3 regions of the Qipengyuania flava genome follow, and region 3 is predicted to be linked to each of the others. Evidence: predicted binding sites of a transcription regulator. Region 3 holds the regulator's gene; each other region holds the start of a gene.
The links. The regulator LexA, encoded in region 3, represses DNA repair genes until DNA is damaged. The targets are predictions, from matches to a motif close to GTTCCNCNCTTGTTCT.

Region 1: the regulator LexA is predicted to act here: its motif matches at 3,293-3,308, upstream of recA (recombinase RecA).
Region 2: the regulator LexA is predicted to act here: its motif matches at 2,577-2,592, upstream of KUV82_RS09675 (ATP-dependent helicase).

What each region holds. Positions count from the first base shown of each region.
Region 1 covers NZ_CP080410.1:2,003,837-2,009,118, reverse strand. Annotated here, with positions in the region: gene smpB (SsrA-binding protein SmpB) at 1-16, shown strand, start outside; gene KUV82_RS09895 (DUF2062 domain-containing protein) at 158-766, shown strand; gene KUV82_RS09890 (hybrid sensor histidine kinase/response regulator) at 766-3,237, shown strand; gene recA (recombinase RecA) at 3,385-4,449, shown strand; gene KUV82_RS09880 (glutathione S-transferase family protein) at 4,695-5,282, shown strand, end outside.
Region 2 covers NZ_CP080410.1:1,955,517-1,960,798, forward strand. Annotated here, with positions in the region: gene KUV82_RS09650 (aromatic ring-hydroxylating oxygenase subunit alpha) at 1-125, shown strand, start outside; gene KUV82_RS09655 (pseudouridine synthase) at 144-908, shown strand; gene rsmD (16S rRNA (guanine(966)-N(2))-methyltransferase RsmD) at 905-1,459, shown strand; gene KUV82_RS09665 (hypothetical protein) at 1,467-1,889, opposite strand; gene KUV82_RS09670 (hypothetical protein) at 2,179-2,451, opposite strand; gene KUV82_RS09675 (ATP-dependent helicase) at 2,600-4,915, shown strand; gene trhA (PAQR family membrane homeostasis protein TrhA) at 4,912-5,282, opposite strand, start outside.
Region 3 covers NZ_CP080410.1:1,717,354-1,722,635, forward strand. Annotated here, with positions in the region: gene KUV82_RS08490 (phosphodiester glycosidase family protein) at 1-253, shown strand, start outside; gene pip (prolyl aminopeptidase) at 253-1,215, shown strand; gene KUV82_RS08500 (anthranilate synthase component II) at 1,291-1,905, shown strand; gene trpD (anthranilate phosphoribosyltransferase) at 1,902-2,894, shown strand; gene trpC (indole-3-glycerol phosphate synthase TrpC) at 2,891-3,676, shown strand; gene lexA (transcriptional repressor LexA) at 3,823-4,512, shown strand; gene KUV82_RS08520 (ComEC/Rec2 family competence protein) at 4,533-5,282, opposite strand, start outside.

The DNA of each region.
Region 1 (5,282 bases), 290 kb from region 3:
GCGCGATCGCGGCTAAACCTTCTGCCCGCTAGCCCATTCATCCCTTACAAAGCTGCCGGGCGGTAACCACATCGATGCTCATGCCGCGTCTGTCGCTTTTCCCTTTCCGCGCCCCCTTGAACTCGCCCATCAGGCAGAGCATGGCGGAGCCGTGGGAATGAACAAGCGCACCTCCAAGACCTGGCTGGCGGACTGGATCCGCATGCGCATGCCTTCGCGTGAGGAAATGGCGCGCAACAAGTACTTGCGCCCGATTGCCCACCGCTTCCTGACGCCCGAGCTGTGGCGCTTTACCCGCCGCAGCGTGCCGCGCGGCGTGGCGCTCGGCATTTTTGCCGGCTTCATTATCCCGGTCGGCCAGATTTTCCTTGCCGCCTTCATGGCCCTGCCGGCGCGCGCCAATGTGCCGCTGTCGGCGCTGGTGACCTTCATCACCAACCCGTTCACTTTCCCCTTCTGGGCCGTGGTCGCCAACCGGCTCGGTGCGTTCATCCTGAAGATCGACCTCGCCACAACAGGCGGTGCGGCGCAGGAAGAGATCAACAGCGGGCGCTGGGCCTGGCTTGTCGAGATGTTCGAAGGCGTCGGCGTGACGGTGCTGGTGACGATCTTCGGCTTCACAGTCCTGGCCGTAGTGGGCGCGGCGATCGGCTACCTCTTCGCCGGCGTCGTGTGGCGCTTCGTCGTTGCGCGCAAACGCCAGCGCCGGCTGCGCGCGATGGAGCGGCGGCTGGACGAACGCCTGACCAAGGACGCCGAGGCGTGATGGTCGACGACACCAACGAGGTGACGCGCCTTCCTCCCATTCCGTTGATGGTGGCCGTTGCGGCTGCCAGCGTGATTTCGGTAGGGCTGGTCTGGCTGGTGGGCGAACAATCGGTCGTTGCCTTTGCCTATGGCGGCGCGCTGGTGGCGGTGCTGCTGATGCTGCTGCTTGGCGCCCGGCTGCGTTCGCCGCCCGCGCAAGCCGAAGCGGTCGCACCCGACTGGTCGGTGACCACCGCCGCGATCGAGAACCGCCGCCGCGCAATTGCGATCATCGACCGGGCGAACCGGCTCGTGTGCGCCAATTCGAGCTATGAGGGCTGGTTCCAAAGCGAAGCCGCGCCCTTCGACCTGCCGTTCGACGACGAATCGCGTCAGGCGATGATCGAGGCCGCGCGCGAAGCCTGGCGCGACGGATCGGCCAAGATCGATACGCTCTACCTCAACGCGACCAAGGCTGCCTACAGGCTCTCGATCCAGCGCACGGGCCGGGGCGAGGCCTATCTCGTGTGGAGTTTTGCCGAAATCCGCGAAGAGCGCAGCTACGACGGCCTGTCCGAACGCCTTGAAGGCCGCTTTGGCGAAGTCATGTCGCGGGCGGGGCTGGAGCTTGCACTGGTCGCACCCGACGGCATCGTGCAGACCACGACGCCCGGACTTGTGGAGCGCGCTACCGGCAGCCGGGAGACGGGGCTGAACGGTCTGGAATTCGTCCAGCTGCTGCGCTCCGACGATCGCGACCGCATCTTCTTTGCGCGCGAAGGCCAGCAGGGCTCGCCGCAAACGCTGGTCCACGTGCCGCTCGATACGGCCGGGGGCGGGCGGATGAGCGATGCGGACGAGGCGCCTTCACTCATGCTGCTGGTGGACAGCACGGTTGGTATTGGCGGCGGCTGGGAAGGCAGCGGGAAAGCCGCGATCCCCCAGCTCGAAGCGCTGTTGTCGGCCTTGCCCTTGGGGCTGGCACTGACTGACCGCGACGGCCGCTTCCTGTTCGCCAACAAGGCTTTCCTGCGCGCAGTGGAGCGCGAAAACCTTGGCCTACCGCAATTCCCTTCGGACCTCGTGGTGCGCGAAGACAAGGCCGCCATGGCTGATACGGTGCGCCGCTTTGCCAAGGGCGCGACGGCCAGCGGCGACATGGCGGTGCGCCTTGCCAACGACAAGGAAGAGCCGGTCTCGATCGGCCTAGCCGGGATTCGGGGGCTGGGCGAGGCAGCGGTCCTGCTCTCGATCAGCGACAGCACCGAGGAAAAGCGCCTGCGCCGCCAGGTTGCGCAGGCCACCAAGATGCAGGCGGTCGGCCAGCTGGCGGGCGGCGTGGCGCACGACTTCAACAACGTGCTGACCGCGATCATCGGCTACTGCGACCTCATGCTGCTGCGCCACACGCCGGGCGACAGCGACTATGACGACATCCAGCAGATCAAGGCGAACTCGAACCGCGCCGCATCGCTGACGCGCCAGCTGCTCGCCTTCAGCCGCCAGCAGACGCTACGGCCGGTCGTGCTCCAGCTGCCCGACGTGGTGAGCGAGGTCAGCCAGCTGCTGAAGCGCCTGATGGGCGAGAAGATCGAGTTCCTCGTGCGGCATGACCGGGAACTTGGTTCTGTGCGGGCCGACCCGCAGCAGCTCGAACAGGTCATCATCAACCTTGCCGTCAACGCGCGCGACGCGATGCAGGCGAATGCGATGCGCGCCGGAAAGCAGGACTGGAAGGGCCGCCTCACGCTCGCCACACGCCGCGTTTCGGCCCGCGATGTGCGCAAGATGGGCATCGATATCATGCCCGCCGACGATTACACGGTGCTGATCGTGCAGGACACCGGCGGCGGTATCCCGGAAGAGCATCTCAACAAGATCTTCGAACCCTTCTTCACCACCAAGGAGCAGGGGAAGGGCACCGGCCTCGGCCTCTCGACCGTCTACGGTATCGTCAAGCAGTCGAACGGCTTCATCTTCGCCGACAACGTGCAAGGCCCCGACGGCACGCCCATGGGCGCGCGTTTCACCGTCTACCTTCCGGTGCACAAGGGCGAGTTGCCCGCCGCCATGCGCAGCGAGGAGACGGAAGAGCCCAAGGCCACCGAATGGTCGGCCGGCGGCAAGCTGCTGCTGGTTGAGGACGAGGACATGGTCCGTGCCGTGGCCGAACGCGCCCTCGTGCGCGCGGGCTACACCGTCACCACGGCGTCAGACGGCGAAGAAGGCCTTGCCGCCATTGCCAATGGCAACACCGAGTTTGACCTCATCGTGTCGGACGTGGTCATGCCTGCGATGGACGGCCCGGCCATGGCGCGCGCAATCCGCCGGGTGAAGCCCGATATCCCGATCCTGTTCATGTCGGGCTATGCCGAGGAACAGCTGCGCAACGATATCGATATCGAGAACATGCACTTCATTCCCAAGCCCTTCAGCGTGCAGCAAATCAACGCCAAGGTCGCCGAAGTGCTGAGCGAACAGCGCGGCTGAAGCGCGGAATTCCGCGGTTTCCTCCGTTCTGGAACAAAACAGGAAAATAATTTCCGTTCCCCCCTTGTTCCAAGAGAACAAAATGGATACACCAATTGCCAGTTGAAGAGTCGATAGCGGCTCTGGCCAAGCGCAGGAGGTGATGTCATGGCGGCAAGTCTGAAGCTCGTAGAGGACAAGAAAGTGGACGCAGACCGTCAGAAGGCATTGGACGCCGCGCTCGCGCAGATCGATCGCGCGTTCGGCAAGGGTTCGGCAATGAAGCTGGGCCAGAAGGAAACCATGCAGGTGGAGGCGATCTCCACCGGTTCGCTGGGCCTCGATATCGCGCTCGGCGTCGGCGGCCTGCCCAAGGGCCGCGTGATCGAAGTCTACGGTCCGGAAAGCTCGGGCAAGACTACGCTGGCGCTGCATGTGCTGGCCGAAGCGCAGAAGGCCGGTGGTACGGTCGCCTTCGTTGACGCGGAACACGCGCTCGATCCGGTTTACGCAAAGAAGCTCGGCGTCGATATCGACGAGCTGATCGTGTCGCAGCCCGACACCGGCGAACAGGCGCTCGAAATCACCGACACGCTGGTCCGCTCGAACGCGATCGACGTGCTCGTCGTCGACTCGGTCGCCGCGCTGGTGCCGCGCGCCGAAATCGAAGGCGAGATGGGTGACAGCCACGTCGGCCTCCAGGCCCGCTTGATGAGCCAGTCGCTGCGCAAGCTCACCGGTTCGATCAACCGTTCGAAGTGCATGGTGATCTTCATCAACCAGCTGCGCATGAAGATCGGTGTGATGTACGGTAACCCCGAAACCACCACCGGCGGCAATGCCCTGAAGTTCTACGCCTCGGTCCGCCTCGACATTCGCCGTACCGGCCAGATCAAGGACCGCGACGAAGTCATCGGCAACACCACCCGCGTCAAGGTGGTCAAGAACAAGGTGGCCCCGCCGTTCAAGCAGGTCGAGTTCGACATCATGTACGGCCAGGGCATTTCGAAGATCGGTGAAATCCTCGACCTCGGCGTGAAGGCCGGCGTGGTCGAAAAGTCGGGCAGCTGGTTCAGCTATGACAGCGTCCGCATCGGCCAAGGCCGAGAAAACGCGAAGAAGTTCCTCGCCGAGAACGAAGAGATGTGTGCCAAGTTGGAAGCCGCCATCCGCGGCCGCACCGACGAGGTCGCCGAAGAGATGATGACCGGCCCGGACGCGGACGAGGACTGATATCTCTTCAAGCGGGAGCGCGCCCGACCCTACTCCCCCAGGGCTCGCGCCTCAGCCGGACTGTCCCCCGGCGCTCCCGAAGAAACGGAAAGCCGGTGCGCGCCGCTTTAGGGCCGCACCGGCTTTTCCGTTTGTATGGCAGGCGCTTGGCAGGATTGTGGCGAGGGCTGGCGAAGCGCAGCCCGCTTGCCTAGGGTCGCCTGCGAATCGTCCCGGCCATTCGCTTCGGGACAGGGGAGAGCCGAATGACCATCACCGTCCACCATCTCAACAATAGCCGCTCGCAGCGCATTCTTTGGCTGCTGGAAGAACTCGGCGCCGAGTACGAGATCGCGCACTATCAGCGCGACGCGGAAACCAACCTTGCTCCGCCCGAACTCAAGAACGCCCATCCGCTCGGCAAGTCACCGGTGATCGAGGACGATGGCCTGATGGTGTCCGAAAGCGGTGCGATCATCGAATATCTGTGCGAACGCCATGGCGGCGAAGCCTGGCTACCGGAAGCGGGCAGCGAAGAGCGCGTTCGCCATCTTGAGTGGATGCAGTTCGGCGAAAGCAGCTTCTTCGTTCCGGTCATGCTCAAGATCTACGCCGACCGCCTTGGCGAAGCCGCCGCCCCGCTGATGCCCCGCGTCGAGGAGCAATTTGCCGCCCATGTGCAGTTTTCCGAGGACAATATCTCGGATGACCTCCATTTCGTCGGGTCGGACTGGTCGGCGGCGGACGTCATGATGAGCTTCCCGGCCGAAATCGCGGTCATGCAGGGTTACGCCGAGAAAGCGCCCAAGCTGGCCGCCTTCGTTGCGGCCATCCACGCCCGTCCGGCCTGGCAG
Region 2 (5,282 bases), 240 kb from region 3:
CGGCGGAGCTCGGCCAGCAGGGTCTCGCCACGGGCGCGGTCCCGCATCTGACCCTCGGAACGATGGAGGGCGGCATCCGGCGATATTACGAGACCGTCGAAGAAGCCTTGCGGGCGGCAGGCTGAACGCCTAGCTGCGCGGCCATGGCCGACAAGCGACTACCCGAAGAAGGCGACCGGATCGCCAAGCTGCTCGCCCGCGCCGGTGTCGCAAGCCGCCGCGAGATCGAGCGCATGATCGCGGACAAGCGCGTGGCAATCGACGGGAAGGTGCTCGATACACCGGCCGTCAAGCTGACCAGTCTCAAGGGCGTGACGGTCGACGGCAAACCAGTCGGCCAGGCCGAGGCCGCCCGGCTCTTCGCGTTTCACAAGCCCTCGGGCCTGCTGACCGCAGAGCGCGACCCCAAGGGCCGCCCGACGATCTACACTGCGCTGCGCAACGCCCTGCCCAAGGGTGCGGGCCGCGTGATGCCGGTGGGGCGTCTCGACTTCAACACAGAGGGGCTGCTGCTGCTCACCAACGATGGCGAGCTCAAGCGTTCGATGGAACTGCCCTCCTCCGGCATCCCCCGCACCTACCGTGCGCGCGCCTTCGGCGACGTGACGCAGGCACAGCTCGACGAGCTTATCGAAGGCATCGAAATCGACGGTGTGCGCTACGGCCGCATCGAAGCGGACCTTGAGCGCGGCGCGGGCAAGAACCGCTGGGTCCAGATGACGCTGACCGAGGGCAAGAACCGCGAGGTGCGCCGCGTGCTCGAACACCTTGGCATGAAGGTGAACCGCCTGCTGCGCATCGGCTACGGTCCCTTCGAGCTGGGCGAGCTCGCCCGCGGCCAGGCGGTCGAAATCCGCCAGGCCGATGTCGAACGCTTCCGCAAGCAGATCAAGCGGAACCGCGCATGAGGATCGTTGCGGGCCAATGGCGCGGGCGCAAGCTGGTCGCCCCGTCCGGCGAGATTACACGGCCAACTGCCGACCGCACCCGCGAGACGCTGTTCTCCATGCTCACCAGCCGCCTCGGCAGTTTCGAAGAGCTCGCCGTACTCGACCTGTTTGCCGGATCGGGCGCGCTGGGCCTCGAAGCCCTCTCGCGCGGCGCTGCATCTTGCACCTTCGTCGAACAGGAAGCGTCGGCCGTGAAGGCCATCCGTGCCAATATCGACGCTCTCGATGCGCGCCGGCAGACCACGGTGCAACAGGCCTCGGTCATGTCGTTGGGTCCGGCAAAGCAGCCGCATGACCTCATCCTGCTCGACCCGCCCTACGGTACGGGCGCGGGCGAGGTGGCGCTCGACCGGATGCTTCGTCTCGGCTGGATCGGGCCAGCCACCTGGATGGCGCTCGAGACCGGCGCGAAGGAAACGGTTTCGATCAAGGGGCTGGACTGCGTGGCCGATCGCCGCGTCGGAAAGGCCCGCCTGTGGCTATTGAGGCTGGCTTCCGACGCGGCGTGACGCGGCCTCAGGAGCGACCCATGGGCTCGTCGCCTTGGGTGGCCGCGTCAGACCCATCGGGAGTCTCGGCCGGCTGCGCGGCGCGCTCTTCGATCATTCGCCACGCTTCTGATCGGCCCGCCTCGTCCATGGCGACAAGAGCCAGCCGATCCGTGTCGGTCAGAGCGAAGAACAGCTCCTGCCGCTCGGGTGTGAGCGTCCAGAAATAGGCCTGCGCGTCGGGGGGCCAACTCTCGTAGGTTGCTCGCCGCTCGGCCGGCCAGCTCTCCATCACCTCCAGTTCGTCACCCGGCGTATCCGGCTGAGCGGCCGATTCTTCTGCCGGCTGCTGGGCGCTGTGCGCCGGATCCACAGCCTCATACTGGGCAAGCGCGGGAATGCTGATGACGGCAAGCTGGCCGCCGACGAGGTACCAAAATGTCTTTCGCATGCGATCCTCCTTGGGATTCGAACATGCGCAACGAACGCGACCCTTGGCCCCTTCCCCGAGGGACAGGGCCAGCATCCTCCCAAGGGCTCCGCTTGGCAATCGCGCGCGCCTGTGCTCGGCGCGGCGAGCCAACGGTCCGGCGTGGAGCGTTTCGCAAACGCGCCCAGCGGCCGATCGCGCCTGCGCTTCGCCCCAACGCAATCGGGGGCGGAGCCGCCATGGCAGCCCCGCCCCCTCCAAGCGCCGTGCGCGGGCCGCAGGTGCGACCGGCACGAGCTGAAGCTCGGTCTTACATGTCGCTGGCGGGCTTGCCCGGCCAGTAATCCAGCGGGCGGTCGCCCCACTTGAGACCGGCGGCACGCGGGTTGATGCAGCCGTCCTGGTCTTCCTTCATGCACACATCGTAGACCTTGCCCTCGATGCGGACCTTGGTCGCCTGGCCGCGTGCGTTTGTTTCGACGACCTCCGGCGATTTTGCCTTGGTCCCGTGATCATCGGCTGCGGCGGGGGCTGCGGTCATCGCGAGACCCATTGCGGCGGCTGCGGCAAAGAGGGCTTTCATGGTGTTCTCCATTAATTTCTGTATCTTACAAGTCGCCCAACGCCCAAGCCGCTGACAAGGTTCCGATATGGCTCCGGCGGAATGCGCGCTGTGGAGGTCGCCAGCGCCTTGCGTATCGCCGCAGTGTTCCCTACCTGTTCACCGACCTATGTCCCTGCCCGAATCCCCTCCGAAAGCCGCCGAAAACGGCGCTGTTCCGCCCTACGCCGCGCGTCTCAACACACCCCAGCGCGAGGCCGTCCTGACGACCGAAGGGCCGGTGCTGATGCTGGCGGGAGCGGGCACGGGCAAGACGGCTGCGCTGACCGCGCGTTTGGCACATCTCATCGCAACCCGCCGCGCGTGGCCGAGCGAGATCCTCTGCGTGACCTTCACCAACAAGGCCGCGCGCGAAATGCGCGAGCGTGTCGGGCGCCATATCGGCAATGCGGTGGAGGGCATGCCCTGGCTCGGCACGTTCCATTCGATCGGCGCGCGCATGCTGCGTCGTCATGCCGAGCTGGTGGGCCTTGAAAGCAACTATACGATCATCGACACCGACGACCAACTGCGCCTGCTGAAGCAGCTGATCCAGGAAAACGACCTCGACGAGAAGCGCTGGCCCGCGCGTCAGCTGGCCGGCCTGATCGACCGCTGGAAGAACCGCGGGCTCAACCCCGGCGACCTCGATGCGGTCGAGAACGAGAGCTATGCCAACGGTCGCGGCGCGCAGTTCTACAAGCTCTATCAGGACCGGCTGAAGGCGCTGAACGCCTGCGATTTCGGTGACCTGCTGCTCCATATGCTGAACATCTTCCGCCAGCACCGCGACGTGCTGGAGCAGTACCAGCAGCGCTTCAAATACATCCTTGTCGACGAATACCAGGACACCAACCAGGTCCAGTACCTGTGGCTGCGCTTGCTCGCCCAGGCTCGCAAGAACATTTGCGTAGTGGGCGATGACGACCAGTCGATCTATTCCTGGCGCGGCGCGGAAGTCGCCAATATCCTCAAGTTCGAAAAGGATTTTCCCGGCGCGGCGGTGATCAAGCTGGAGCAGAACTATCGCTCCACACCGCAGATCCTTGCAGCCGCATCGGGCCTGATCGACGCCAACAGCGAACGGCTCGGCAAGACGCTCTGGACCGAGCTTCCGGCGGGCGAGAAGGTCCGCGTGATCGGCGTATGGGACGCACCCGAGGAAGCCCGCCGCGTGGGCGAGGAGATCGAGCGCCTCGAAAGCGAAGGCGCCCCGCTCGACGAGGTCGCCATCCTCGTGCGCGCCCAGTACCAGACGCGCGAGTTCGAAGATCGCTTCATCCAGATCGGCCTCAACTACCGCATCGTGGGCGGCTTCCGCTTCTACGAACGCGCTGAAATTCGCGACGCCCTCGCCTACCTGCGCACCATCGCCCAGCCGGCCGACGACCTCGCCTTCGAGCGCATCTACAACCAGCCCAAGCGCGGCCTCGGCGCAAAAACGCTTGAAGCCATGCGCCGCCACGCCCGCCGCACGCAGACCCCGCTAGCCGCTGCCAGCCTCGACCTGTGCGAAACCGACGAGCTCCCGGCGCGCGCGCGCAACAACCTCGTCGCCCTGCTCGGCCAGTTCGTCCACTGGCGCGAGGAGGCGGAGAAGGTCACGCCGTCCGAACTGCTGCGCACCGTGCTGGCGGAAAGCGGCTATGAGGACATGCTCCAGAAGGACCGCAGCGCGGAAAGCGCCGGACGCCTTGAAAACCTCACCGAACTCGCCCGCGCGATGGAGGAATACGAGACGCTCGGCGACTTCCTCGAGCATGTCAGCCTGGTGATGGACAACGACCGCGCCGACGATGGCGAGAAGGTCACCATCATGACCATGCACGCGGCCAAGGGGCTGGAGTTCGACCATGTGTTCCTGCCGGGCTGGGAGGAAGGCGTGTTTCCGAGCCAGCGATCGCTCGACGAAGGCGGGCTGGCGAGCCTCGAGGAGGAACGCCGGCTAGCCTATGTCGCGATTACCCGCGCAAAGCGGCGCTGCACGATCCTGCACGCCGCGAACCGGCGGATCTATGGCCAGTGGACCAGCTCGATACCCAGCCGCTTCGTCGAGGAATTGCCCGAGGAATTCGTCAACAGCGAGACGACCATGACCGGCGGCGCCTCCCTCTGGCGGGCCAACTGGAGCGAGAACGAGGACCCGTTTGCGCATGTCTCGTCGAACCGTCCCGATCGCTCCGGCGCGCGTGGGCCCGGCTGGCAGCGGGCGCTGTCGAATGGCTATGACACGACGCCGAAGCGCCTGGCCGAACCCGGCCGCAGCGCTGCCAGCTTTGCCGCCAAGCCGCGCAGCGACATCGCGCTGGGCGCGCGCGTGTTTCACGACAAGTTCGGCTATGGCTGCGTGACCGATCAGGAAGGCAATAAGCTGACCATTGAGTTCGAGCAGGCCGGCGAAAAGCGCGTGCTCGACAGCTTCGTCACCCTCGCTGAAAACACCTAGGCGACGGCCACCCAGATCGCGGTGAGGAAGGCCGTTCCGCCCAGCGTCCCGAAGGCATGCCAGATCGGGTAACGGAAGGCCATCTCCTTGTTCTTGTAGAACAAAGTCCCGATCGTGTAGAAAACACCACCGGCCACGACCGCGAGGGTCGAGGCGAGCGGCAGGCCGCTCAGGAAGTCCGGCAAGGCGGCAAGCGCGAACCAGCCGAGGGCGAGGTAGGACATCAGCGACCAGCGCGAATCGATCTCGGCGGCGGAGACCTTGAACCAGACCCCCGCCAGGGCGAACAGCCAGATGAGGGCAAGGATACCCATCGCGCTGTAGCTGCCGGTCGCGAGCAGGAGCGGCGTGAAGGTGCCCGCGATCA
Region 3 (5,282 bases):
CAGCCGCGACGGCCCTTCCCGCCTCGTGCGCAACGCGGTTGGCGTCGATGACACCGGCCGCGCGCATTTCGTCATTTCCAACGCGCCGATTTCTTTCGGCAAGCTCGCCCGCTTCTACAAGGACGAGCTCGAGGTGAAGAACGCCCTGTTCCTCGACGGCAACGTATCGCTGCTGTGGAACCCGGCCACCGACCGCCTCGATACCGGCGCCCCCATCGGCCCTATCGTGGTCGTGAAGAAGAAAGCCTCCTGATGACCGAGACCCGCCGCACGCTCTATCCCGAGATCGAACCTTATGAGACCGGCATGCTCGATGTCGGCGAGGGGCATTCGCTCTATTGGGAACGCGTGGGCACAAAGGGCGCGAAACCGGCCGTGTTCCTGCACGGCGGTCCGGGAGGCGGCATGTCGCCCGACCATCGCCGCCAGTGGGATCCCGAACTTTACGACGTCCTTTTGTTCGACCAGCGCGGCTGCGGCCAGTCGACCCCCTTCGCCGAGATCGAGAACAACGACACTTGGCGCATCGTCGATGATATCGAGAAGCTGCGCGAGATGTGCGGCCACGAGAAGTGGCAGGCCTTTGGTGGCAGCTGGGGCTCGACCCTCGCCCTCGCCTACGCGCAGAAATATCCCGAGCGGGTCAGCGAGCTGGTGTTGCGAGGCGTGTTCCTGGCCAGGCAGACGGAGAAAGACTGGCTCTACACCTACGGTGCAAGCGAGATCATGGCCGAGGAGTGGGACGCGTTCTCCGGCCTGATCCCCGAAGACGAGCGCTCTGACCTCGTCAAAGCCTATTACGAGCGCCTGACCAGCGAGGACGAGGCCACACGCCTGGAAGCGGCCAAGCGATGGTCGCTGTGGGAAGGCAATGTCGCCACCCTGCTACCCGATCCCGCGCTGCTCGACAGCTTTGCCGATCCGTCCAAGGCGGTCCCCTTCGCACGCATCTGCGCCAAGTTCTTCCTCGAGGATTTCTTCCTCACCGAAGCCCAGCTGCTGGCCGATGTCGACAAGCTCGCCGGCATTCCCGGCATCATGGTCCAGGGCCGGCACGATATCTGCACCCCGCCGACCTCGGCCTGGGCGCTCAAGAAGGCCTGGCCCGAAGCGGAGCTGTGGATCGTGGACGATGCAGGCCACAGCGCGGGCGAACCGGGCATCATCGACGGCCTGGTGCGGGCGACGGACAAGCTCGCTGACAAGCCGGCGTGACGTCACCCTGACATTTCGCGCCTCGCAGCTTTCCTTGCTTGAAAGCGCGGTCCCACCCCTTCATTGACGCCACGAATGACCGACGCACGCTCCATCCTTGTCATCGACAATTACGACAGCTTCACCTTCAACCTCGTCCATTACCTTATGGAACTGGGCGCCAGGGTGGAGGTGGTGCGCAATGACGCCATTTCCGCAGCCGACGCCATCGCAGGCGGGCATGCCGGCTACCTGATATCGCCCGGTCCCTGCACGCCGAACGAGGCGGGCGTCAGTCTCGACCTCGTGGCGGCCTGCGCCGATGCAGGCAAGCCGCTTCTTGGCGTGTGCCTCGGCCACCAGTCGATCGGCCAGCATTTCGGCGGTCGCGTGGTGCGCGGCGGGCTGATGCATGGCAAGACCTCGCCGGTAACGCATGACGGCACTGGCGTCTTCGCAGGCCTACCCTCGCCTTATACCGCGACCCGCTATCACTCGCTGATTGTCGAGGACATTCCCGAGTGCCTGGCAATCAACGCGACCAGCGAAACGCCCGGTCTCGACGGCAGCAGCGTGATGGGCTTCCGTCATCGCGAGCTGCCGATCCATGGGGTGCAGTTCCACCCGGAAAGCATCGCCACCGAACACGGCCACGCCCTGCTCGCCAATTTCCTCGAAATCTGCGGCATCGAAACGAAAGCCATAGCATGAAGCACCTGCCCCTCGCCGTCCCGCACATGAGCGAACAAGAGGCCGAAGAGGTCTTCGGCTGGATCCTCGATGGCGAGGCAAGCGCCGAGGAAATCGCACGCTTCCTGCTGGCCATGACGGACCGCAGCGAAACGGCGGACGAGATTGCCGGGGCCGCCCGCGCCCTGCGCGCACGCTACATCCCGGTCGAAGGGCCCGACAATGCAATCGACGTGTGCGGCACCGGCGGTGACGGGCACCACACGCTCAACGTCTCGACCGCCGTCGGCCTGGTCGTGGCCGCTTGCGGGGTGCCGGTCGCACGGCACGGCAACCGCGCGATCTCCTCGCTGTCGGGCGTTGCCGATACGCTGGAGGTTCTCGGCCTCGACATGGAGGCCGCCGGACGCACGGCCGAGAAGACGCTGGCGGAACTCGGCATCTGCTTCCTCTTCGCGCCAAACCACCACCCGGCGATGCGCCGCATCCAGCCCATCCGCAAGAAGCTCGGCCGACGCACGATCTTCAACCTCATGGGGCCGCTGTCGAACCCGGTCGGCGTGAAACGTCAGCTGATCGGCATCGCGCGCCCCGGCTATGTCTCAATCTATGGCGAGGCTACCGCGCGCCTCGGCACCGAGCGCACTTTCATTGTCTCGGGCGACGAGGGCCTTGACGAACTGAGCCTTGCCGGCGGGAACGAGCTTGCCGATGTCACCGGCAACGAATTTGCGATGCGCCGGGTCGATGCGGGCATGGCGGGCCTTGAAAACGCTCCGCTGGACGCGATCCGTGGCGGCGACCCTGCTCACAACGCCAAGGCTCTGTCCGGTCTGCTCGCGGGCGATACGGGCGCCTATCGCAACACGGTCCTGTTCAACTCGGCCGCCGCCCTGATGGTGGCCGGTGTTGCCGAGGACTGGGAGAGCGGCGCGGCGATGGCCGCGGAATCGATCGACAGCGGAAACGCTGCCAAGTTGCTCGCCGACTGGATTGCGCTCGCCCGATGAACAAGCTGGAAGAAATCTGCGCGACCAAGCGCGAGGAAGTGGCCGCGCGCAAGGCTGATTGGAGCCTCGCCGATCTCGAAGCCGCCGCGCGGGAAGCCTCCGCCCCGCGCGGGTTTCGCGCCGCGCTCGAACGCGCGCAGGACGATGGATTCGGCCTGATCGCGGAGATCAAGAAGGCTTCCCCCTCCAAGGGCCTGATCCGGGCCGATTTCCAGCCTGCGGACCACGCCCGCGCCTATGCCGCTGGCGGTGCCGCGTGCCTGTCGGTGCTGACCGATGCGCCCTATTTCCAGGGCCATGAGGATTACCTCCTCGAAGCCCGCGCGGCTTGCGACCTGCCGGTCCTGCGCAAGGATTTCATGGTCGACACCTGGCAGGTCGCCGAGGCGCGGGCGCTGGGCGCCGATGCGATCCTGATCATCGTCGCCGCGCTCGAAGACAGCGCGATGGCGGATATCGAAGCCGCCGCTATCGAACACGGGATGGACGTGCTGGTCGAAGTCCACGACCGCGCGGAGCTGGAACGCGCAGCGCAGCTCCGCTCGCGGCTGATCGGCGTGAACAACCGCGATTTGAAGACTTTTACCACCGATCTGGCGACAACCGAGCTGCTCGCCCCGCTCGCCCCGGAAGGAAGCCTGCTGGTCGGGGAAAGCGGCATTGGCACGCATGCCGATTGTCAGCGGCTGGCCCGCGCCGGCGTGCGCAGTTACCTCGTGGGCGAAAGCCTTATGCGCAAGGACGATGTCGAAGCCGCCACCCGCGCGTTGCTGGGCCGCTGATCGACGCCCCGAGAGCAAAGCGGGAACAGCTGTTCCACTGCAACCTGCTCGAAAATGGCGGGATTGCTTGACGCCCCTCGAAAAGTTGCTTACTTGTTCCGCATTCGTTCACAGGTTTGTGAACAGGCGAAACGGGAGCTCGCACCATGCTGACGGCAAAGCAGCACGAATTGATCCGCTTCATCCAGCAGCGGCTGGAGGAGACGGGAATTTCCCCCAGTTTTGAAGAAATGAAGGAAGCGCTCGACCTCAAGAGCAAGTCGGGCGTCCACCGGTTGATCTCGGCGCTGGAAGAACGCGGCTTTATCCGCCGCCTTCCCAACCGCGCCCGCGCGCTCGAAGTGGTCAAGCTGCCCGAAGACGCGGTGATGGGCTCGCCCAAGGCAGCCAACACGAACGATGCCATGGCAAGCGCGCTGACGGCCAAGGCCGTGGCGCCCGAACCGGCGAATGACATCATCGACGTGCCGCTTCACGGCCGTATCGCGGCCGGCGCCCCGATCGAGGCGATCGAAGGCCAGTCCAGCATGCCGGTGCCCGCAGCCCTGCTCGGACCGGGCGAGCACTACGCGCTCGAAGTCTCGGGCGACTCCATGATCGAAGCGGGCATTTTCGATGGCGACTTCGCGCTGGTGAAGCGCACGGACAGCGCGCGCGATGGGGAAATCGTGGTTGCGCTCGTCGATAACGAAGAAGCGACGCTCAAATACCTGCGCCGTGATGCGGGCCGCGTGCGGCTCGATCCGGCAAACGGCGCTTACGAGCCGCAGATCTACGAACCCGGCCGCGTGCAGGTCCAGGGCAAGCTAGCCGGCCTGCTGCGCCGCTACCACTGATCCGGTCGGCGCGCGCCTCGCTAGCGGCGCGCGCGCCACCAGCCATGCGCGCCCTGGTCGCGAGCCACTGTCTCTATCCGTTCCTGCGATAGATAAAGCGCGGTGCCCCCTTCTCGATCGAGGAACCTTCGGTCCGCCTTGAGCCAGCGGGGCTGGCAGCTGCGCGGTAGATAGCGATCGGCGATGACGATGTCGGACTGCGTGCAGGCTGCGGCCAGGGCGCGTTCCTCGACAAGGTCACGATTTCGCGCGACAAGGACAATCCAAGTGCGATCCTCGCGCTCCAGGCGCAGGGTGCAAAACTGGTCGCTGCACCGGCTCCCCTGCCATTGCGAGATCAGCACCGGTGCATCCTCGCTGCCGGCAAGCTCGAGCAGATTATCCTGCGCGTAGCCACCCTCACTGTCACGCAACACCAGCAGGGCTTCGGCTTCATTGGCAACGCCTATATCGCGCCCATCGCGAGTGATGAGAATATCGGGAACCGGCGCGCTCGCCATGAGCGCTGCAGAAAGTGCAATGGGCGCCAAGCCCCACAGCCTAGGCCGCCCCTGCCACAAGGCCAGCCACAAGGCGCCCGCCAGATAAAGCGCCATGGCCCCCATGCCGATGCGCGGGGCGAGCTTCACCGAACCCGGAAGATCGGCAAAAAGATGGGCAATACCGATCAGCAGGTCGAGCGAATGCCCCACCAGCCACCACACCGGCGCCCCCGCCCCTACGAGGTCCAGCACCAGCGCCAGCGCGACCAGCGGCATGGAGACGAAGGT